Regions from separate parts of the Providencia sp. UF-183 genome, predicted to be linked through region 1. Evidence: predicted binding sites of a transcription regulator. Region 1 holds the regulator's gene; each other region holds the start of a gene.
What was found. The regulator PhoB, encoded in region 1, activates phosphate uptake and scavenging genes when phosphate is short. The targets are predictions, from matches to a motif close to CTGTCATAAAACTGNCNNAT.

Region 2: the regulator PhoB is predicted to act here: its motif matches at 1,974-1,993, upstream of phoA (alkaline phosphatase).
Region 3: the regulator PhoB is predicted to act here: its motif matches at 3,281-3,300, upstream of rbsK (ribokinase).

The regions. Positions count from the first base shown of each region.
Region 1 covers NZ_JBSICD010000003.1:136,257-144,126, reverse strand. Annotated here, with positions in the region: gene brnQ (branched-chain amino acid transport system II carrier protein) at 1-1,260, opposite strand, end outside; gene phoR (phosphate regulon sensor histidine kinase PhoR) at 1,751-3,061, opposite strand; gene phoB (phosphate regulon transcriptional regulator PhoB) at 3,085-3,774, opposite strand; gene sbcD (exonuclease subunit SbcD) at 4,011-5,222, shown strand; gene AC4IFT_RS03555 (AAA family ATPase) at 5,228-7,870, shown strand, end outside.
Region 2 covers NZ_JBSICD010000003.1:18,506-26,375, forward strand. Annotated here, with positions in the region: gene AC4IFT_RS03050 (DUF3156 family protein) at 1-261, shown strand, start outside; gene AC4IFT_RS03055 (alpha/beta hydrolase-fold protein) at 320-1,888, shown strand; gene phoA (alkaline phosphatase) at 2,070-3,509, shown strand; gene AC4IFT_RS03065 (GNAT family N-acetyltransferase) at 3,728-4,258, shown strand; gene AC4IFT_RS03070 (DUF1435 family protein) at 4,378-4,632, shown strand; tRNA gene AC4IFT_RS03075 (tRNA-Leu) at 4,730-4,815, opposite strand; tRNA gene AC4IFT_RS03080 (tRNA-Leu) at 4,864-4,949, opposite strand; gene rsmC (16S rRNA (guanine(1207)-N(2))-methyltransferase RsmC) at 5,109-6,122, opposite strand; gene AC4IFT_RS03090 (DNA polymerase III subunit psi) at 6,254-6,664, shown strand; gene rimI (ribosomal protein S18-alanine N-acetyltransferase) at 6,633-7,085, shown strand; gene AC4IFT_RS03100 (BCCT family transporter) at 7,173-7,870, opposite strand, start outside.
Region 3 covers NZ_JBSICD010000005.1:257,793-265,662, forward strand. Annotated here, with positions in the region: gene AC4IFT_RS06895 (bestrophin family protein) at 1-26, opposite strand, end outside; gene AC4IFT_RS06900 (MFS transporter) at 194-1,450, opposite strand; gene AC4IFT_RS06905 (RpiB/LacA/LacB family sugar-phosphate isomerase) at 1,486-1,944, opposite strand; gene rbsK (ribokinase) at 1,962-3,170, opposite strand; gene AC4IFT_RS06915 (oxidoreductase) at 3,470-4,531, opposite strand; gene AC4IFT_RS06920 (DeoR/GlpR family DNA-binding transcription regulator) at 4,548-5,291, opposite strand; gene AC4IFT_RS06925 (DUF1090 family protein) at 5,514-5,840, opposite strand; gene AC4IFT_RS06930 (fatty acid desaturase family protein) at 6,384-7,478, shown strand.

The DNA.
Region 1 (7,870 bases):
AACAAGTGTTGGCAATACCCAAACTAAATCTTGTTTATACAATGGCATCGCCGTCATCCACTCTGGGATATAGACCTTCAAATGATCGGACGCTTTCACCGCGCCGATTAAGCCTACGACAAAGCTGACTAGCATTGTTGGCGCAATTACCACTGTTGGATTTTTCCACCATTTCAATGTAAAGCTCATTAATATCAAGACAATACAAGGTGGATAAATTGAAACCAACACAGGTAATGAGAAGGCGATTAACTTACTTAAACCTAAGTTTGAGATGATCATGGAGAAAACCCCTAAGATCAGCACAAGCTTACGGTAAGAAATCGGCACATAGCGGCTAAAGAACTCAGCGCAAGCACAAGTCAACCCAACAGCAGTCACCATACAAGCCACAAAAATCAATACCGCAAGGAAGAAACTGCCGTAGCCACCAAACGTATACTGAACATAAGTGTGCAGGATATCCGCGCCATCTTCTGGATTCGGGATCAGTGAACCGCTATTTTCACCCAGTTTGAATAAGGATAGATACACCAGCGTCAACAGTACCCCAGCAATTAAGCCAGCCCACATGGTATAGCGAGTGAGTAATGATGAATTTTCGATACCCCGTGAACGCGCTGCATTCACGATAACAATACCAAACACCATCGCCCCAAGGGTATCCATTGTGAGGTAGCCGTTAATAAAGCCATTTGAGAAGGCCATATCGCGGTATTCTACCGTTGATGGAATTGGGTCACCTGCTGGCCACATTACGGCTGCGACGCCTAAAATAGCCAGTGCGAGCATTTTTACAGGCGCCAATATGTGCCCTACGCTATCCAGTAATTTGCCCGGATACAGCGAAATACCTATCACTAGCACAAAATAAACTGCGCTATAGATAAGCAGTAACATGTCAGACTCGCCACCAAATAACGGGGCGATACCCACTTTATACGATACGGTTGCGGTTCTAGGCGTTGCGAATAATGGGCCAACAGATAAGTAAGCGACAACCGCGAGCAGTAAACCCGCGGTTTTCCCCACTGGTGTGCTCAGGGCTTCAATTCCGCCCCCAACTTTCGCTAATGCGATAACGGTTAATACGGGTAGACCTACACCTGTGACTAAAAAGCCAAGTGCGGCGGTCCAAACTTGTTCCCCTGCCTGTAAGCCAACCATCGGAGGGAAAATGATATTTCCTGCCCCGACAAATAACGCAAAGGTCATAAAACCTAATGCGATGATATCTCTTGATGATAAACGATGAGCCATATTATGTTAATTTTTAGTAGCGGAAATAGAAAATTACGGGTATGCACCTAGCAACCCTTTGAAATATATATAGCGAGATAGAATTCTGATAAACATACTGTTAACAATATAAAAAGTATGCTTGCTTGCCGATGACAAAACGAAAAATCAAAAAACAGAAAAAATCGCCAATAACTGACAACAAGTAGAACTTTTATAGGGCAAAAAGGCAATAGCAAACCCGAAAACAAGAGGAAATAACTAAACTAATTTTCAGAACCAGTGATTCATTTCAGTAAAATCACAATACCCGTTATATGATTTGCTTGAAAATTAATCAACTCCTCATTTTATCATTCACTTTTTTTGATAACAGGTAGGATATATTATTTTAAAATTATTAGTTGGTGGGATAATATAAAAAAACAATGCATTAATAGAATTAATTAATCGAAATAGAAGCAGGATCCACTTTATTAATAAATTGATTCTATTAATAAAGTGGAATTTTCTAAGCTTTTTTGAGTTTTTTATCATCAACAATTAGCACTGGCGGCAAGGTAAATGAGAACTCACTCCCTTTCCCCACTTGGCTAGTAACCACCAGCTGGCTGCTATGGTGTTGAACGGCATGTTTTACAATAGCCAACCCAAGCCCTGTACCGCCGCCACCTTGGCGTGAACGCGCTTTATCCACACGATAAAAACGCTCAGTTAAGCGAGGAAGATGTTCCGACGGGATCCCGGGGCCATTATCCTTCACACTAAACCGCGCGCCATTGCTGGTTCTTTGCCAATCAACACAAATTTTTGTGCCTTCTGGCGTATGATTAATGGCGTTATACACTAAGTTCGCCACCGCACTGCGCAATTGCTCTTCATTGCCATGCACCCGCAGTGATTCATCGATGTTAAACTCAAATTGCTGGCGACCGTGGCTTAAACTTAACGCCTCTTGCTCAATCATTTTGAGGATCACGGGAATATTTACTTGCTCATCAAGGTTGATTTGCGGGGCAATTTCGATGCGGGATAACTGCAAAAGTTGTTTCACTAAATTATCCATTCGGTGAGCTTGCTCTTGCATCACATTCAGCGCTTTTTTATTGACAGCAGGCATACCTTCTTGGTCATCCATCACCTCAAGATATCCCTGAATAACGGTAAGTGGCGTGCGTAGTTCATGACTCACATTGGCAAAAAAATCTCTACGCGCTTTCTCCAACCGACGTTTTTCAGTGACATCTCGCGCCACCATCAATAATTGCCCTTCCGTATAAGGCAAAATACGAAACTCAACAATTTCCCCACTATTAAGCTCAATGGTTAATGCTTGGTCATAACTTTTGATTGAAAAATAGCGGCTAAAATCAGGGTAACGCAATAGATTGAAAATATGTTGGCCGTTATCTTCTGGCCAGCGAAAACCTAACAACGCCTGCGCATGGCGGTTACACCAGAAAATATTGCCCTCCGTGGTCATCATCACGACGGCATCCGGTAAAGATTCAGCCCCACTACGAAAGCGCTTAATCAGTTGCCCTAATTCGCGACGGCGTTTACGGTTACGTTGCTGCATCTGGTAAATGCCGTAAAATATCGGCTCCCAGCCCCCTCGCCCCTCGGGTGGTAACATGCTTTTATCCAACCAAAGCCAATAAGACAATTTCAGCAAGTTATACGCATGCCACACTAAGGCGGCCAGTAAAGAAACCACTAGCAGCCAAGGTAAGTGCCCGATAAAAACGGACAAAATCAGCGCGGGTAAGATAAATAAAAACAGCCCCCAAATCAGCTGTTTAATCGATAAGCGTTCAAGCACGCATGTCTCTCCCTAGTGTGTCGTTAATAACGAACAGAGAAACGGTAACCTGTACCGCGTACTGTTTGCACCATTTTATCATGACCTTCAGTTTCTAGCGCCTTTCTTAAACGCCGAATGTGTACATCCACCGTTCTGTCTTCAACATAAACGTTCGCGCCCCAGACATAATTCAAGAGCTGTTCACGGCTGTAAACACGTTCAGGGTGCGTCATAAAGAAATGCAGAAGTTTATATTCCGTTGGCCCCATATCAATTGGGGTTTCGTTACTGGTTACACGGTGGGAGGTTGGGTCTAAGGTTAACCCATTCATTTCGATGATATCTTCCGTCGACATTGGAGAGATTCGACGGAGAATCGCTTTAACACGAGCAATTAATTCTTTCGGGGAAAACGGCTTAATCAAATAATCATCCGCACCGACCTCTAGGCCTTTCACGCGATCCTCTTCTTCCCCACGAGCCGTTAGCATCATCACTGGGACATCGCGAGTGGCGCTATCACGCTTCATATGTTTAATCACTTGGAGCCCTGACCCACCGGGGATCATCCAATCTAATAACACCAAATCGGGTAGAGGGTCGACTAACTGTGCAATTGCGCTGTCATAATCATCAGCTTCAATCGGCTGGAAACCATTCTGTTCTAATACAAAACAAACCATTTCTCGGATGGGCGCTTCATCTTCAACCACTAGAATGCGTCTTGCCATGATTGTTCCTGTAAATAAGAAGACATTGTTAATGTGAACGCATTATGCGTCACTTTTATGACAGAATTATGAATGTCTATTCGCAAATCAAATATTTCTCCTTATATTAGCGGGTAAATGTCATCTAAGTGAAATAATTCCGCCATAACACGAGAAAAACACGAGGTTTTGATAGGATAAGGTATACTGGATAGCAGTAATTTATGCCCTTTATCGAAGACAGGAACTGATGGCTCATGCGCATTATTCACACCTCTGACTGGCATCTTGGCCAATACTTTTTTACCAAAAGCCGTGCGCCTGAGCACCAACACTTTTTAAATTGGCTAGTGAACCAAGTCGAAATTCATCAAGTCGATGCCGTCATTGTGGCAGGGGATATTTTCGATACAGGGTCACCGCCAAGCTATGCCCGCGAGTTATATAATAAATTTATTGTAGATTTGCAAAAAACCGGTTGCCAGTTGGTCATTTTGAGCGGCAATCACGATTCCGTCTCTGTTCTGAATGAATCAAGCTCATTATTAAGCTACCTTAATACCCAAGTGGTCACCTCTGGCAGTGAGCCGAATGTTATCACTCTGCACAATAAACAAGCGCAACCCATTGGTCTCGTGTGCGCGATCCCTTTCTTGCGTCCTCGAGATATCCAACAGAGTGTTGCAGGGCAAAGTGTTGAAGAAAAACAACTTTCCCTCCAAACTGCCATTCATGATCACTACCAAGCCAGCTATCAACTCGCCCTCGAGCAACGGGCAATGCTCGGCCTGGATATTCCGATTATTGCCACAGGGCATTTAACGGTGATTGGAGCGGAACTCACAGATTCCGTACGCGATATTTATATCGGCACATTAGAAGCCTTCCCTTCAGGGGCATTTCCCCCTGCGGATTATATTGCACTTGGTCATATTCATCGCCCTCAAGTCATTGGTGGAAAACAACAGATTCGTTATTGCGGCTCCCCTATTGCCCTCAGTTTTGATGAAACTGCCCAACATAAAAGTGTCTGTTTAGTTGAGTTTACAGGTAGCAAATTAAGCAAAATAACCCCGTTAGCGATCCCTATTTTTCAGCCTTTACAAACGCTTAAAGGCTCATTAAAAGAGATAGAGCAACAACTTACTGTATGGCAGGACTACCAAGGTGAAAATGCGGTTTGGTTAGATATCGAAGTCGCGTCTCAAGATTATCTGGCGGATATTCAACAGCGCATCGAAACACTCACACAAAACCTTCCCGTTGAAGTCGTATTACTGCGCCGTGCAAGAAAACAAAAACAAGGGCAAAACCTTGCGCTAGCGAATGAAACCCTGAATGAACTTACCGTAGAAGAGGTTTTCCTACGCCGCCTAAGTGAAGAAACCCTTGAAGACCCTGAACGTGAACAGCGTCTAACCCAACTTTTCCAACAGTCCTATGACGCATTACGCCACGAGCAAGGGTAATTGACATGAAAATCTTAAGCTTACGCCTAAAAAACATTAACTCTCTCAAAGGCGAATGGAAAATCGATTTTACGCAAGAACCGTTTGCCAGTCAGGGGTTATTTGCCATCACCGGTGCGACAGGGGCAGGAAAAACCACCTTATTGGATGCCATTTGCCTCGCGTTATATCACCGTACACCACGGTTAGATTCAATTTCCGCAAGCCAAAATGAATTGATGACCCGCCACACAGGTGACTGTCTTGCTGAAGTAGAATTTGAAGTTAAAGGTACGGCCTATCGCACATTTTGGAGCCAACGCCGCGCGGGGAATAAACCCGATGGCAATTTGCAATCACCGAAAGCTGAGCTAGCCCAAGTCGCTGATGGTAAAATCATTACCGTTAAGGTCTCTGAAATTCGCGACCAAATTGCCAAAATTACAGGGTTAGATTTCGGCCGTTTTACAAAATCAATTTTGTTATCACAAGGGGATTTTGCGGCTTTTTTAAATGCCTCAGAGAAAGAGCGTGCAGATCTGCTTGAAGAAATTACAGGCACCGAAATTTATAGCCAAATCTCCAAATATATTTTTAATCAGCACAAGCAAGCAAAAACGGATTTAGACCTGCTAAAAGCTAGAGCACAGAGCATTAATTTACTCACAGAATCCGAACACCAAGCACTGATAGAGCAACAAAGTACGCTACAAAAACAAGAAACTGAAATAAAACAAAAACGCACGCAACATCAACACGAACTCAATTGGTGGCAGCAGCACCGCCAGCTCACACTGCGGGTACAATCCCTTGAAAATGAACTCAAAAATGCCCAGCTTGAATACCACGCGGCGCAACCTCAACTGAAAAAACTGTCGGATAGCGAACCGGCGGAATCTCTACGCCCGCTTTGGCAAAATATTGAACGCCTACAGCGGCAACTTACTGAATACACAGAAAAACAGCAACAGTTGCAACGCAATCTGGAAAAACAACAGGCTGAGCTAACTCCGCTACAAGCAGCGCTCATTCAATCGCAGGATGATTACCGCAAACACATTGATTTTGTAAAACAACAAAACCAGCTGATTGATGAAACTGTTCGCCCCCTCGATAACCAAATTTTTCAGTTAGCGCAGCAGCAACATGAATTAAAACAACAAATAGCAGAAAAACAGGCGGTTTTTGAACAAAAACAGCAATGGGTGAATGAAACACAAAACCAGATCCAGCTGGCTAATCATCAACTTTATCAGTTGAATGTTTTCTTAGAAGAAAAGCAAAAAGATGCACAGATAAGTGCTCAAATAGGGGGCTGGAAGCAGCAAGGGCGCTTTATTTTTGAACTGACAGACAAGCTCAATAGTCTGTCACAAAAACAGAAAAACCACTCAAACACAATTGAGCAACTGCAAGCGGATAAACAACAACGCACAACAGAACTCACACAAACTCGCTCTGCTTTAGAAAAGCACACCCTCGCGTTTAAACAACAAGAACAACAATGCAAAGTCAACCAAGAAAAATATGATATTTATGTTGTTAATCAACAAATTGAGCAACTACAAACACGTTTACAGCATGCCAAACTTTTGCCGTTAATTTTGTCTCAGTACCTTAGTGCACAAACCCAATTGCAGCAATTCAGCCAGCAATACACTGATTTGCAACAACAGAGCGCCCAAACACAAAAAGAGCGCGAACTGGCCGAATTTCAAATCAATGAATTGGCGCCACGCACCAAACTCATCAATGAAAAGTTTCAATTAGAACAGAAAATCGTCAGTTTAGAGCAAGAGCGCCAGCAACTTGTTTCAGGGAAACCGTGCCCATTATGCGGTTCAACCGAGCACCCAGCCGTACAGGCATACCAATCCATTCATCTGAGCGAGACACAACAACAACTCATTCAATTAACTGAGCAACTTGATCACCTTAAACAGCAACAGGCAAAACTAACCACGCTATCCGAAACACAACAACTGCGCCAAAAAGAACAAGCACAACAATTACAGCAAGCCACTGCACACCTAGATAGCTTAAATCACAACTGGAAAACAACATGTGAGCAAGCACTTACACCTGAATTAGCACTGAACGAACAGGCCACCACTGCGTTTATCAATGAGCTAACGACAAAGCTCACAGAACAACAAAAAATCATCAATGAATTTACGATATTAGAACGTGATTATCAGCAGGCTAGGCAGTTACAGCATGAAAAACAAACCCATTTAAATCAACAACAAGCAGACCTTTCACTCGTTGAGGAGCGATTAAAATATCAAACTCAATTATTTGATGAATCACAAAAAGAACTAGCTCAATTACAGCAACGCAAAAATGAACAAACTGAGCAACTTCAAACAGCTTTAGCGCCTTTTGAACTAAAATTACCTGAAAGCGAAGACTTTGATAAATGGGTGAGTGACACCACTCAACGTGGTGAGTTTTATAATACTCAAAAAACAACAGCACAAACACTGAGTCAAAAAATCGAGGTATCGAGTGCTTCGCTTAAATCTGAAACTGAACAATTAAACCAACTTAATCAGCAGCTTGAGAAAGAAAAAAAACAGTTTCAACAGGCACATATTACCCTTGAACAAAAAACAACTGAACGCAAAACACTGCTTTCAGGGTTATCAGTCCCTCAATTTATTCAACAG
Region 2 (7,870 bases), 120 kb from region 1:
GGGCAAAAAGTGATTGATTGGCTCAATGCCTACCCAATTATTAGAGAAACACTGGAAGAATTAGATTTTAATTCATGCCAAATAACCTTTAATCAGGGTCACTGGCGTTGTGAAATTGAACCTTTTACTGCATCGGAACTGGTCAGCCGCGTTCCAGCAACAAGGCGTTATTTGAAAATATCCCAAAAACAACGGCACCGGTTACTCAGTACTCTTCAGTTGATTAACCAACTGATGGAAAAACATACCGCGACCCATTGAGTTTAAAAAGGTTTTTTGATAGTAATAATTATTATCAGTTGACTCCTTGGAATTAGATGTGAAATCTTTGCCGCTTTTAGGTTGTATCCTGTTCTCTTGTGCAGCGATGGCCTCGCAATCGGACTGCATTCGTTTAGGTGAGCTTTCTTCCGTAGAAGGCGTACATGATAGCGAAGGCCATAGCTGCGTTTATTTTGAGGCTTCGCAGCAAGATTTTATTAAGCAGCGCGGTGAGGGGGTCTCTCAAGTTGTTTTGTTGAATGCTGACAAGCAGCCTGTCCGTATCTTACAGCCATATGGTTCTGACAAAGAATCCCATTCAGCGGATTATATCGTTCCAAAAAATGGGGTGTATTACCTTGATTTACAAGGCTCTCCGGGGCGGCCATGGCAGCTCCAGTTTAATGTGAGCGATTATCTGCCTTTAGCGATTAAAAAAGATAACGAGCCTATAAGCCCTAAGCTGCAAAGCCTGCTCGATGCACATTATCAACATGGCGATACCAAGGCGTTTTGGCAGGCGGTTGCCGCACAAGGAACGCCGCTGATTGAAGACCTCATCGGTCGGCAAAAACGGGTCACATTTTTATGGCGCGGTGCAAAATCCAATGCGTATATTCTTGGGGCACCTTCAGGCAACCATGAAAGGATGGCGCAAATAGAAGGAACCGATATTTGGTATCGTTCTTTTATCATTCCAGCCGATACTTTAACCCAATATAAAATTGCCCCTGATATCCCAACGGTGCCAGAAGGCGGGTTTGCCCAGCGTAAAGCCATTTTAGTCACCGCACAGGCTGACCCTTATAATCCGCAAAGTATTCCTTCTGCCTCAACGGATAAATATAACCGTTTTTCCTTGCTATCATTGACTCCCAATATTCGTCAGTGCCAATTTCCTGCCATTGAAAAAAATCAAATTAAAGGGCAGTTAGAGACCTTTACCTTATCTAGCAAAATATTAAATAACGAGCGGCAAATTACCGTGTACCGCCCAAATGTGCCGATGAAACAACCTGCTTTATTGGTGCTTTTAGATGGGCAAATTTACCTTCATACCTACCAAATGGCGAAATTCTTTGATAGCTGGATGAATAAGGGAGATTTGCCGCCAATGAATATCGTATTTGTCGATAGCATTAGCGCTGATAAGCGGGGTGAGGAGCTGCCCCCTAATGCGCTTTTCCCGCAATTGCTGGCGGAGGAATTAATGCCACAATTGGCGAAAAAAGGCATTGGTGCCAAAGCGGAACATACCATTATTGCAGGCTCAAGTTTTGGTGGACTAGGGGCGACATGGAATGCATTACAACACCCTGAAATATTTGGCAATGTTCTGAGTATGTCTGGGTCTTATTGGTGGGCACCCAAAGGGCAAGACCCTGAATGGTTAATCAGTGAAATAGAAACAATGCCACCGCAGCCTATTCGTTTTTTCCTTGAAGCAGGGTTATTTGAGCAACGGGGAAGTTGGGGCGGGATCATTCAAAACCATTATCAGTTACTGGAAGTATTGAAACATAAAGGCTATTTCGTTGATGCCATCGAATTACCCAGTGGGCACGATTATGTTTCTTGGTGTGAAACATTATATGAAGGCTCTAAACAGCTCACTTCTCAGTGGTAATCGCGCATTAATTTCAATAGAAAAGCAGCGGATAATGCGCTGCTTTTTTCACATTTATGACAATCGTCTTCATTTCGCCACAAAAGCGTCATTCAACTGTCATCTAGCTACTTTAGCATGCCTGTCATTATTTGAAGCATACTTCCTCTTTTTTCATTATTGATTGGCAAGGAAAACAGTTATGACTGGTAATTTTATGAAATCCCTTTTAGCTGTCACAGTCAGCACATTAATGTTAGGTAGCACCCTTCCGGCTTATGCGGTGGATAAAAATGATGCGGTTTCAGAAAACCGCGCAGCGCAAGGTGATATCACCAAATTTGGTGGTGCACGCCGCTTAGCGACCGAGCAAACGGATATCATGAAAGCCGCACTGCATAATGGCAAAGCGAAAAACGTGATTTTATTTATTGGTGATGGGATGGGCGATTCAGAAATCACCGTTGCACGTAACTACGCTGAAGGGGCTTCTGGCTTCTTTAAAGGTATCGATGCATTGCCAATTACAGGCCAATATACGCATTATGCGTTAGATAAAAAGACGCAAAAACCTGATTACGTCACAGATTCAGCGGCATCCGCAACGGCATGGTCTTCTGGTGTGAAAACCTATAACGGCGCGTTAGGGATTGATGTGTTCGGTAAAGACCACGAAACCTTAATTGAAATTGCTAAACGTAACGGTAAAGCGACAGGTAACGTGACGACCTCTGAAATTCAAGATGCAACGCCAGCGGCACAATTCTCCCACGTGACTGCACGTAAATGTTACGGCCCAGAAGAAACCTCAGAAAAATGTGGAACCAATGCCCTTGAAAATGGCGGTCGTGGTTCAATTTCTGAACAGTTACTGGTGACCCGCGCAGATGTTACATTAGGCGGTGGTGCGAAGAGCTTCAAACAAGAAGCGAAAGCGGGTGACTACAAAGGTAAAACGCTTGAACAACAAGCTGTTGAACGTGGTTACACCATCGTACGTGATGCACAGTCGCTGAACGATGTGAAAGTGGCGAACCAAGACAAACCTGTGCTTGGATTATTCCACGATGGCAACATGACCGTCGCGTGGGAAGGCCCGAAAGCCGTGCATTATGGCAACATCAACAATGCGCCACTGGAGTGTAAACCAAATCCGAAATTAGATCCAAACGCGCCAACGTTAGCCCAAATGACACAAAAGGCCATCGATCTATTAGAAGTTAACCCAAATGGTTTCTTCTTACAGGTTGAAAGTGCGTCTATCGATAAACAGGATCACAAAGCCAACCCATGTGGCCAAATTGGTGAAACAGTTGCCCTTGACCAAGCGGTACAAGTAGGCTTAGATTTCGCGAAAAAACATGGTGATACCTTAGTTATCGTCACGGCTGACCATTCACATTCAAGTCAAATCATTCCTGAAGGTACGAAATCAACGGGTTTGACCCAAGCGTTGATTACCAAAGACGGTTCTGTGATGGTGGTGAATTACGGTAACTCTGAAGAAGATGATTCACAAGAGCATACAGGTGCTCAGCTACGTGTAGCAGCTTATGGTCCACATGCTGCGAACGTGATGGGTCTGACTGACCAAACCGATTTGTTCTTTACCATGCGTGATGCAATGGGACTGAAGCAATAAACCAACCCTGTAGTGTAAATTCTCCACAATACGGATGTTGTGGGGAATTTTTATTTTTGCGTCTCCATTTCTATTTAATTTCTCGCCTTTATTTCAACCTTGCCTTAACGACTTACTGAAATTGTTGAACTTGTTTTTTTATCCGTTATCGTGGGGCACAAATTCACCTGATAACAATAAAGCGCACTTATATTGGTGCAGATAATGAGAACAAGGTCATGAGAGAAATCCGCAAACTACAACGGGATGAAATTCCTTCTGTTTGGTCAATCGATCGCACTGAATTAATTGAACACCTTTATTTACATCAAGAGGGCAAACTGGTGCTTTCGAAGCAGCGCTTTGATATGAAAGGTTGGCCAGAAGGCGAACCAGAGGCCTATACCCCTCATTTATTAGACAGTTATGACCAAGGGGCGATTTTTCTGGGCGTTTTTGAAGAAGGAAAAATCATTGCGGCTGCGAGCGTGGATAATATTTGGCGAGGGGAGCAAAAGAATTTACTGCAACTGTCCTTTTTGCACGTGAGCCATGCAGATCGAGGCAAGGGGCTTGCAGGGATGTTATTCCAACAATGTGTGGGCATTGCAACGCAAAAAGGGGCAAAAGGCCTGTATATCTCTGCAACACCCTCTGAAAACACGGTGCACTTTTACCAATATATGGGATGTGGCTTGATTGAAACGCCTGACCCTGAACTGTTTGCCCTTGAACCTGAAGATATTCATTTTGTTTATTGGTTTTCTTAAGTTACCTATTTTGTAAAAAGCATGTTAATTTAAAGTGGTTTCTGAATAAAAACGATTGAAATTCACTAAAAATTAGATATGATTGATAATCATTATCATTTAAGATTGTTGAGGTCACGATGCCAACTAGCATATCAAAAACCGCAGGTTTACGGCGTATAGGCGCAGGTCTATGGGGGGTTTTTGCCGTGGTATTGCTGAGCATTGCTTATGTCCTCAGCAATATGGGGTTTGATAACCTAAAAGTGGTGATGATCACCATGATGATCGCGACAGCGGGGATGTTATTTAATCGAGGTTCTCGCCGCTTGTTAATTATTCCAGCAGTGGTTTCATTGCTGTGCTTTCTGATGGCTTTTGTGTTGCAAAGGTAGCTTGATGAGCGAAAGCACTCATTGAGTTGAATGTAACCAGAGGACGTTTAAGAAGGATATGTGCAAGGTTGCTAGAGGAATAACATTCACTGACCAGTGGTGCGAAAGGGGGGACTTGAACCCCCACGTCCGAAGGACACTAACACCTGAAGCTAGCGCGTCTACCAATTCCGCCACCCTCGCAATACTGTTTCGTCAATGCTGAATTACCGTGTTTTATTTGAAAGTTAGTGGTGCGAAAGGGGGGACTTGAACCCCCACGTCCATAGGACACTAACACCTGAAGCTAGCGCGTCTACCAATTCCGCCACCCTCGCAATGCCAAATCTAACTTTTCTTACAACGATAATACGCAGCGGATTTTAGGCTAATTTTAGCGGACGTCAATATTTTTTTAATCATCAATTTTTTGTTTGATTAAAAAACGGCCAGCACATTAGGCTGACCGTTAAATTGTACGAAAATACAGCTTATCATTAGCGTTTTGTGGCTTGGTAAACCTTGAATTTACCCGTTTTTGCCAGCACTTCATGGCTGCCAAAGGCTTTATCTAATAAGTCAGGGTAAGGCAAGAACGCATTGGCAACGATACGTAAGCGGCCGCCTTTTTTCAGGAACTTAGGTGCTTGGTAAATCATGTTTTCAACGGCATTGTAACTGGTATTTAGCCCATCATGGAAAGGTGGGTTAGAGATAATCCAATCGAATTTGTCGTGAATATCGGAGTAAGCATCACTTGCAACCACTGTACCCGTGAGCTTGTTGGCCTCAAGTGTGGATGCTGCGGAATCTAATGCAGAAGCACTAACATCGCTTAATGTTAGCTTAACATCCGGGTTTTGCGTTCCAATAACAGTTGCAAGAACGCCATTACCGCAAGCGAGGTCGAGAACATCGCCCTTCATTGGTTCTGTTAATGTCGAAAGCAGTAAATCACTGCCAATATCCAGCTCATTATGGCTAAACACGCCAGGAAGTGCGTTAACTCTAACAGTATCAAGATCATAGTGACGCCACCAACGTGCAATATCAAAGGTCGTTGGTTGTTCTAATTCACCATAATACAAACCACAACGGCGGGCTGAGTCGATTTTTTGCAAGGTTGCGATGCCTTCCATGATGGATTCTGCACTTTTGACGCCACTGCGGTTTTCACCGACAACAAAAATTTGGCTACCCGCAGCAAGATGAGTGCACAGGTCGTCCAGTTGGAAGCACGCTTCTTGTTTATTTTTTTGCCAGAAGTAAATCAACGTATCGCAAGGTTGGATAAATTCAGCGGGTGTTGTGGTTGAAAATAAAACCATTTCGCCCATTAATGGCTGTAGGTTTTTCCAACGGTGGTATTGATTGGTTACGACGCGAACGCTTGCGGCTTCGAGAGTGGCAGCCAATTCATCCTGAATGTCACCAGCCAAAATGACATGACGATCCGTAAAATGCTCAAGATGGCGCTGGATAACTTCACTGGCCGGTGTCAGTAATGACATATTCTGTCAATCTCCTAAAATGATAAAAACTGCTAACACCATACCAGAAATGCGAGAAATCGCATTGCTCTGTTGGCGCTATTAATCCCCTTTGATAAGATGGGGTTGTAAAATTGCGACTGGAAAAACAAATGACACGACGTGACAGGCTTTTAGAACAAATGGGGATCACTCAATGGATGGTGAGAAATCCGGCTGTGTTACGTGGTGAACGTGGTGTCAGGATCCCAGCGTCGACTAAGCTTATTATTATTACTGATGAGAACCTTGATTTAAATAGCCAGCTGTTAAAAGATATTTTCCTCTCAATGCAAATTGCGCAAGATGACGTCGTTTGCATAAATTCTGAGCAGCTGAATTTAATCCCAACGCCAATAACAATTCCTTGTTGGGTTCTGGGGGGGGAAGTCCACCCAGAAGGTTCAAAAATGACGTACTTTTCACCTGTTTTGTCTGAACTTATGACGAGTATCAGCGCCAAACAGGCACTATGGAAACAAATTTATCAATATGATGAAAATTTCAACACTAAAGCAATCTGACCTTGCTACAGCCTTCTTAATTGAGAAGCTAAGCCATGATTTTCCATGGACTGAGCGGGTTTTTTATGGGAATCAAGGGGAAAAGTATCATAACCTAAAAATTTCTGTTAATAATCAGATTGTTGGTTATGCAATAACACAATGTGTTCTTGATGAAGCAACCTTATTTAATATCGCTATTCACCCTGATTTTCAAGGCAGGGGATATGGGCGTTTATTGTTAGAACAGTTGATTAGTGAGCTAATTAATAAAGGTATTATGACGCTTTGGCTAGAAGTTCGAGAATCAAACTCCTCTGCATTGCATTTGTATGAAAAGCTCGGGTTTCATGAGGTCACTGTACGAAAAGATTATTACCCTGCTAAGAAAGGTCGAGAAGACGCATTAGTTTTAGCGCTCACACTGTTTGGCTCCGAATAATTGCGCCTGAAAGCGAGTAAAAAACCCCAGCACATGGCAAATGTTCTGGGGTTTTTGTTATTGAGACATTATTAATTCACTTACTAATTACTTCTCGGGTTCTGGTAATACTGATTCATTAGTAATAGAAAGAGGTTCTTTTATCTGTTTTTTGGCTGCGGCCTGTGCATTCACTTCTTCATTTAGACCTTTATAGGTGGAATAACACATGACTAGCATCATCATGGAAAGAGGGACTGCCATGGCAACTAACGCCGATTGTAAACCGGATAACCCTCCCGTCATGATGAGCACAGCAGCAATCGCAGCAATCACAACACCCCAAATGGTTTTGGTGATGTGAGACGGGTTCGGGTTACCATTTTCACTGACCATTCCCAATACAAACACCGCAGAGTTTGCAGAAGTAATAAAGAAGATCAACACCAATGCAATAGCAAGCACACTGATGAAAGTGGATGCAGGAAAATAATCTAAGAATTTAAATAGCGCTGATGTTACATCGGTTTTTACTGCGTCAGCGAGTGCGGTTTGCCCTAAATTTTGAATTAAGTGAATAGCAGAACCGCCCATCACGGCAAACCATGCAAATGCACTTAATACTGGAATAAATACTGCACCAATCATAAATTCTTTAATGGTTCGGCCTTTTGAAATACGCGCAACAAAACTCCCTACTAATGGTGCCCAAGCAATCCACCAGCCGAAGTAAAACAGTGTCCAGTTAGCAATCCAAGTGCCATCGTTATAAGGCTCGGTACGAAATGACATACTGACAAAGTTTT
Region 3 (7,870 bases), on a different contig from region 1:
CAGTGCTGATGCGGGCGAATGACCATAATGTAATAAGTATTTTTCAGTAAAACGACATATAACTTATTATTTCATTTATCAAACCGATAATCCATAGATAATAATTGATTAACTTATTAAACCTAATTCAAAAACAAAAATAGCTAATAAGATAGATTTATTAGCTATTGATCATACACTTAAACCAAAACAATCATGCAATTTTAGTTTTCTTCAATTTAAACGCTAACAGCCCTGCGACCACCAGTGAGCCGATAAGCAATAATTCTCCGGCAACAATACTGCCGGTGGAATCAATAAGGTAACCGACAGCAAATGGTCCTAAAAAGCCGCCTAAATTACCAATTGCATTAATAAAGCCCATAGAAATTGCTAACGTATCATCAGCGATATAAGAGCTTAATGCTGCCCAATAGACTGAGTAACAATAAATGCATCCTAGACACAGACTTAGTGCCATTAATGCAAAAATAGGTGATTGTGAGCCAAATAAAACAGATAATCCTAGAAATAGCGCCCCCGCTAAAATCGGAATTCCAATATGGTATTTATAATCTCCAGTTTTATCTGAATGATATGAGTTAATAATGGAACCTATCGCAGCAAATACCCAAGGGATCGCAGCTAACCAACCAATTTGCATCGAATCCGTTGACGCTGAAATTGACTTTATTAATGTAGGCAACCAAAGCCCAAACCCATAGAAACCTACCTGCAAGAAACAAAATAATAAAAGCAAGATCACCACATTTCTATTTTTTAACGCCTCTTTAAAGCTTTTTGGTGCAACTTGTTTAATTTTGGCATTTTCTTGCGCAATTGTTTGCTTTATATAATTGCGTTCTTTTTCACTTAACCATTTAGCTTGGTCTGGAGTATCGGCAGTCATAAACCACCAAATAACTGCCCAAATAATTGGAGGTAATCCTTCAATAATAAACATCATGCGCCAATCCCAGTGAGATAATATCCAACCAGAAACTGGGGCGGTGATAATTGCAGCAAATGGAATACATAAATACCAATAACCGTTTGCTCTAGCCCTTTCACTTAAAGGAAACCATTTAGTCAGCATGATCATGGTTGCTGGTGACACACCACCTTCTGCAAATCCGACAAAAAAGCGCACGATAAGCAATTGAGTATAATTTTCCACAAAACCAGTGAGGATTGAACACCCGCCCCACGCTAATAAAGACACCGTAATAAATTTTTTGGCGCTCCATTTCTGCGCAAGCATTCCACCAGGGACTTGCAAAAATAAATAACCAAAGAAAAACACACCACTTGCAATACCAAATGCCGTTGCACCAATTGCTAAGTCTTTTTGCATTCCGTTGAATGCAAATGCCATGTTATTTCTATCCATAAAGGCGATGGTATACATTAAAAAAGCGGCTGGAATGATCCTAAACCAGCGCTTATTGGGTACATTGGAAGCTGAACTCATAACATTACCTTTTATTAAGCATCTAAATATTTTTGTTATTTTTTTATTGCGTATTTGGCTTCTAAATCATGCAATTTTTGTACGCGCCTTCTACAATCAATATCTGTGCTAAATTCAGCATTGAGGTATTCTTTAACCAAATCAATAACTAACCACTCACCAACAATTTTTGCCCCCACGCACATCACATTAACATCGTCATGCTCTACACATTGATGAGCAACATGCGCATCATGGCAAATTGAGGCTCGAATACCCGGTATCTTATTTGCAGCAATGGATGCACCAACTCCAGTGCCACAAACCAAAATAGCTCTCTCACACTCACCATCTAATACTGACTGGCAGACCTTTTCTGAAATATCTGGAAAATCAATAGGCTCTAGACTGTGGCAACCAAAATCTATTGGTGTATGGCCTAATTCTTCAACAATACGAATAACTGCCGCTTTTAACGGAAAACCTGCATGATCCCCACCGATGGCTATTTTCATTTTGTTTCTCACTCTCTTTAGTTAGGATGAAATCTATTTAATTTGTCGTTAGTTTCTTTTTCTGTCGGCATATTCGAGGCACCATCACGCTCAATGGCCAATGATGAAAACGCCGATGCAAATTTAATTGATTGGTGTATGTGTACTCCCTTGGATAATTGAGAAGCAAGAGCGCCATTAAAAGCATCACCAGCCCCTGTTGTGTCCACTACAATGGCGGGATAAACATCAAACGATGTGAATTGTTTATTTCCATATAGTAAAGCCCCCTCTTCCCCCATCGTAATAATAACGATAGGAAATCCCATTTCATTAATTTTTATTGCTGCATTTTTTGCTGTTGAAAAGTCTTTTATTTCAACTCCGGATAATAATGAAGCTTCTGTTTTATTTGGTGTGATAATATCAACTAAACCAATAAGGTTTTCTGTAATAACATTGTATGGTGCAGGATTTAAAATGGTTAAGACACCATTTTCTTTTGCATACTCAAGCGCTTTTTGAATAATATCAAAATTATTTTCAAGCTGAACTAACAATACATCCGAGTTTATAATATCTAATTTTACAGAGTTTAATTCATCTTCTGTAATCGTTTTATTTGCTCCAGGAAATATAGCTATCATATTGTCTTTATTTTCTTCTGAGACATAAATTAATGCATTACCTGTCGGTTCTGATTCCGATTGAAAAATAGAAAATGAATTGATATTTGTACTGTGTAAGTTTTTATAGGCAAAATCACTAAACTGGTCACGGCCAATTTTTGTCACAAATCGGACATCGCTCCCCGCATTACTTGCAGAGATAGCTTGATTTGCACCTTTCCCACCTGAAGACAAATAATTCGTCGTCCCAACAACGGTTTCCCCAACCTTTGGAAACTTAGTGACCTTGGTGACGATATCCACATTATATGAGCCTAAAATAAAAACTTTACCTTTCATTGATAACTCTCTTTTTTCTTTTATGATACTTAGCTCTGCAATGCTTTGTGTTATTTGTAATAATGAGTCAATATCCTTAAACTCATTAATAATATTTTTCTTAACTGCAATTGCGCCGCCATGGGTTCTTTTAATTAATCCAATCTTATGAAGATCATTTAAATCTTTCCTAATTGTCTCTTTGGAAATTTTAAAAAATACAGACATTGAATTAACACTAACATTGCCTTTTTTATAAATAAAATCCAAAATGGCAACTTGCCTTTCGACTTTAAACATAGAATTACCTTTATTTTATGGATATATCATAGTGAGTTTTTCAAATACAAAAAGAGACCCCTCTCAACAAATCAACGGGCATTCGGAACCAATCGGAACATAAAAAACTCGAGTCATTAAAATGAAAAATTAAATTTATAATTAATTATTGACGTGAAAAACCCTCCAGTCATAAAAACTAGATTTTAATTAATATCGGCACGTTAAATTAAAATAATTAAGTTAATTTGGCATGTTATTATGATTTTACCAATATACGAAATCGCCTGCACTTTGCATGCAGGCATTTAATTATTCAGTTATTTCCAATCTTGAACTTCTTTTTCAGTTAGCGTTAAAGGCTGTGTGCTGCCAGTCTCTGCCGATTTCACTGCAGCTTCTAAAACAGACATAACTGCTAAAGCTTGCAATGGTGTCACTGAGTTTTGTGCATTACCATTCAACGCATTACGAATATTCACATAATATTGGCTCTGATCGCCTTTTGGCGCTTCTTGCAACTTGGACGATAGCGTCTCATCAATTAAAATAATTGGGTCATTATCCACACCCCATTCTTTATCTCGCGGCGTGATCCCTTGTAATAATTGTTTTTCTTGTTGATCTGGTTGGGATTTTACTGCGCTACCTTTATCACCATGTACCGTAAAGCGTGTAAACCCACCAGCGGCTAACATGCTGCAATGCAAAATCACTTTATGAGTTGGGTAGTTTAATAACACATGTGCCCAATCATTAATTTGGCCATTATTTCTTAATGTTGCAATATTACCTTGCACTGACTGAGGTAAACCAAAAAGTTGCAGTGCTTGGTCAATTAAATGCGGGCCTAAATCAAACCATAAACCACTACCTGGCAAGTTTTGCTCACGCCAACGTACTCTCACTTCAGGGCGAAAGCGGTCAATATGTGATTCAAAATGTTTTATTTCACCAATCTGTTTTTGCTCTATCACGTTTTTGATAGCGAGAAAATCACTGTCCCAGCGGCGATTATGAAATACAGATAATAAAACATTGTGCGCTTTCGCAAGTTCAATCAATTCTCTAGCTTCTTGCATATCCAGGGTAAATGGCTTGTCGACTACCACATTTTTACCCGCCTCAATTGCCAGCTTTGCCAATGGCGCATGAGTTGCATTTGGGCTCGCAATGACGACTAAGTCAATATCCGAACGGAGAATAGCTTCTTCAGGAGATGCAATAACCGTCGTATTCGGAATATCACGTTTCACCTTTTCTTCGCCACTAGAAGCCACAACAGCAAGGTTCAAGCCATCAACTGACTGAATTAAAGGTGCATGGAATGTTTTCCCTACAAACCCATAGCCAATCAGTGCAACATTAATTTCTTTGCTCATAATTTTACCTGCATCGTTAAATACTCAGAGAATTCACAGTTACCTTGCTACTAGGATTAAGTTCATCCCAATGGCAATCTAAAAACAGTTGATCAATTTCGTCCAAATGTGCCACTAAATAAGGCTGACATAGATTGAGTTTTGTGCTGTCTGCTACGACCCAATGTGCTTGGCTATTCGCTATCATGGCGCGTTTTACATCGCAATCTGCTTCTTGGGTTGCACTCAATCCCAAAGAGGGATGCAAAGCACAAGCCCCTAATATAGCGATATCTGCTCGGTATCTTTCCAACATGGATAGTGTGCCACTCCCTGCAAACAAGCGCTGCCCTGAGTCCCATTCCCCACCTAATAAGATCAATTGGATATCTGCACGATCACTAAAATGCACGGCAATATCTAAGGATGTGGTGATAATTTTCATCGGACCTTGGATAAAGCTAGCAACAGCCATGACCGTACTGCCAGAATCAAGGAACAGTGTCGAGCTCTTTGGGATCAACTTAGCAACCTGTTGCCCTAATTGTTTTTTAACCTCTGGCAATAAAATATTGCGCCCTCGACGGCTCATCACAGGCACATTGAACCCCACAGCACCGCCATGGCTTTTTTGTGCTAGCCCTTGGTTTTCAAGTTCCGTTAAATCACGGCGAATAGTATCTGTAGAAACATGCAACTGATTAGATAAGTCAGCAACACTCACCTGACCATTTTTTGCAATTATTTCAATGATATAATTTTGTCTCGCTTTTTTGTGCACGACTGCAAAACCTCGCAAAAAGTTGCAATATACATCATAATACCGCAATTAAAGTGAAAATAAACACAAAAATTGCGCAATAATCGCCAATATTGATAAGCCTGTTGAATTTGTATATTTTTTTGTTGAATAAGAAAAAAGATGAGAGAAAAAGTGCATATGGGATGCTGATATGAAGCAGAAAGCCACTATTAGGCTCTCTACTTTATTCGAATTAAAACACTAACTTTTTAACGACTCTAATCGTTTGATTTCATCACGCAGCGCATCAATTTCACGTTCTAACTGACGGCTTTCATCTGAGAAATATTTACTGTTCAGTTTTGTTGGGCCTGTAGCCCCTGAATAGTGGTCATAACAACGGTTTTGCACATTTGAGATGGCTCGCTCTAGCCCTGCAACTCGATGACGGTTTCCATGCATTTTTGCATATTTTAGCTGCTTTTCAAGTTGGTAAATTTTATTATCACATCCATAGTAATTAGAGCCCGCTTGGGAAGATAATGGAATAAACAGTGTTGATAAAATAATTAGCATTATCCTTTTCATTTAATTCTCCAAATATAAAAAATAAATTAAATTTTGTCTATTTCATCACTTTTATATTTTATTAATATAAGCAAGCTCTTAATTTGGCTTAAGTTGGAAATTAAACCTAAAATATCCGCATCCTAAAGCAGGATAAATGATAACTTATATTTATAGTTAATAAGTCAAACAGGTCTGATCACTTTTTATGATAATTTATTACAGACAGACATAACTTTCCTTGTTACCTTACTCACATGGACTTTCCTCTACACGGATGTAGACATTCCCCACTTAAAATATCAGAATAACCTCGTTCATTATCTAGACAGTCAACTCAATTACTTCAATTACTCTAAACAGTTAATTTAATTATTAAAAAAATATATTAAGCACAGTTTGCAAAATTTTATTTTATTCTAAAAATATAATAATCCATTATATTTGTATTTATTTAAACCTATAGGAATAAGTCTAAATTACCCCTTGTTCTCATATATATTTTGCTGCCTCTTAATAAGAGGCGATATACTCCTAGCATCGGTAACGCCACAGAGAACAATGATGCCCCCGACTAAATTTGAACTGACATTTTCCAATGCTAACGAACAGCATTTTCATGCAGCTTTAAAGCAAGCCAGTCAAGATTATCTAAAAAGTAAACAAGATCATGTATATGCGAGCAAAACCGATATTGCTGTGATCATCATTTTATTTGCTATCGCAGCATTGTGTTATCTCCCGACGCTGTATACTTCATCCGTATTAACCTACAGTTTATCCTATTTTGTTTTTGTCCTTCTCATTATGTTCCTCAATGTGATTGGCCAACACGATGCTTGCCATAATACCTTATTTAAAAAGAGCTGGAAAAATCGGGTATTTGGCCGCCTAGTTACCTTACCTTTAGGGTTAGAACCTGAGTTTTGGCGTACCCGCCATGTTCATTATCACCACCATTTTGCCAATATTGAGAATTACGATTTAGATACCGAAGAAAATGGTATTTTCCGCCAAACACCGTTTCAAAAGTGGCGACCCGTCATGAAGTATCAGCACATTTATTGGCCATTTGTTGCTTCATTTTCGTTAACCTGGATTGCATTGGTTTTTGATTGGTCGGATAGAGCAGGTAAAACGCGCCTAAAAGACCAAAACGTCCTAACCGGAAAAAAAGGTTGGGCACTTTTTATTGCCAGCAAAATTGGCCATTTATTGTTGATGTTAGGTTTACCTTTATTTTTTGCTCATCATCATGGAATTAGCTTAACCGCTATTTTTGTCACTTATATTTTGAGCCAAATGATTGCCTCCGTTTTTGTTATTTATTTACTTTTAGGGACGCATTGGGCTGAAACTGAATTCTTCATTGCTCCAGAAGATAAGCAAATAAAACATGGATGGTACCACCATAACTTTGTTACAGCCTGCGATTGGCTCCCCACTCCACACTGGTTGTGGCGTTTAACTGGGGGTCTTAATTACCACCTAACTCATCACCTGTTCCCTAATTGGCACCACCGCCATTACCCTGCTTTAGCTAAAATTTTAGGGGAATTAGCTTCACAACATAACATGCCTTATCGCTGTATTCGTTATAACGAATTAGTCGCCGCACAAATCCGCTTCTTAAAAAAAATGGGTGAAAAACCACTCTAAAAGCTACCTCACTGTATACACGAGGCTAAATACAGTGAGGTAATGTTTATATTTAAACAATGACTCAATGAACTAATTATTTAAATGTTATTTACCCTTCAAAATAAATCCTTAAGGTTTATTGCTTAGCAATCTGGTACGCTTTATAAAACAAATCCTATATTATTCCTGACGAATAACTAAAACGTTTGATTATATTATTGATATAAATTTAAGCAAAAAAAGCACAACATCTATTAACTTATATCTTATTTATGTTTTGTTTACTTTTTATTTATTAAGGAATTATTAAATTCACTATTACATCTATTGATGCTCTATTTAAGTTATTCAAAATATAATTCATACATAAAAATAATATTTCTAAACTACACACTACATTTTATAGAATG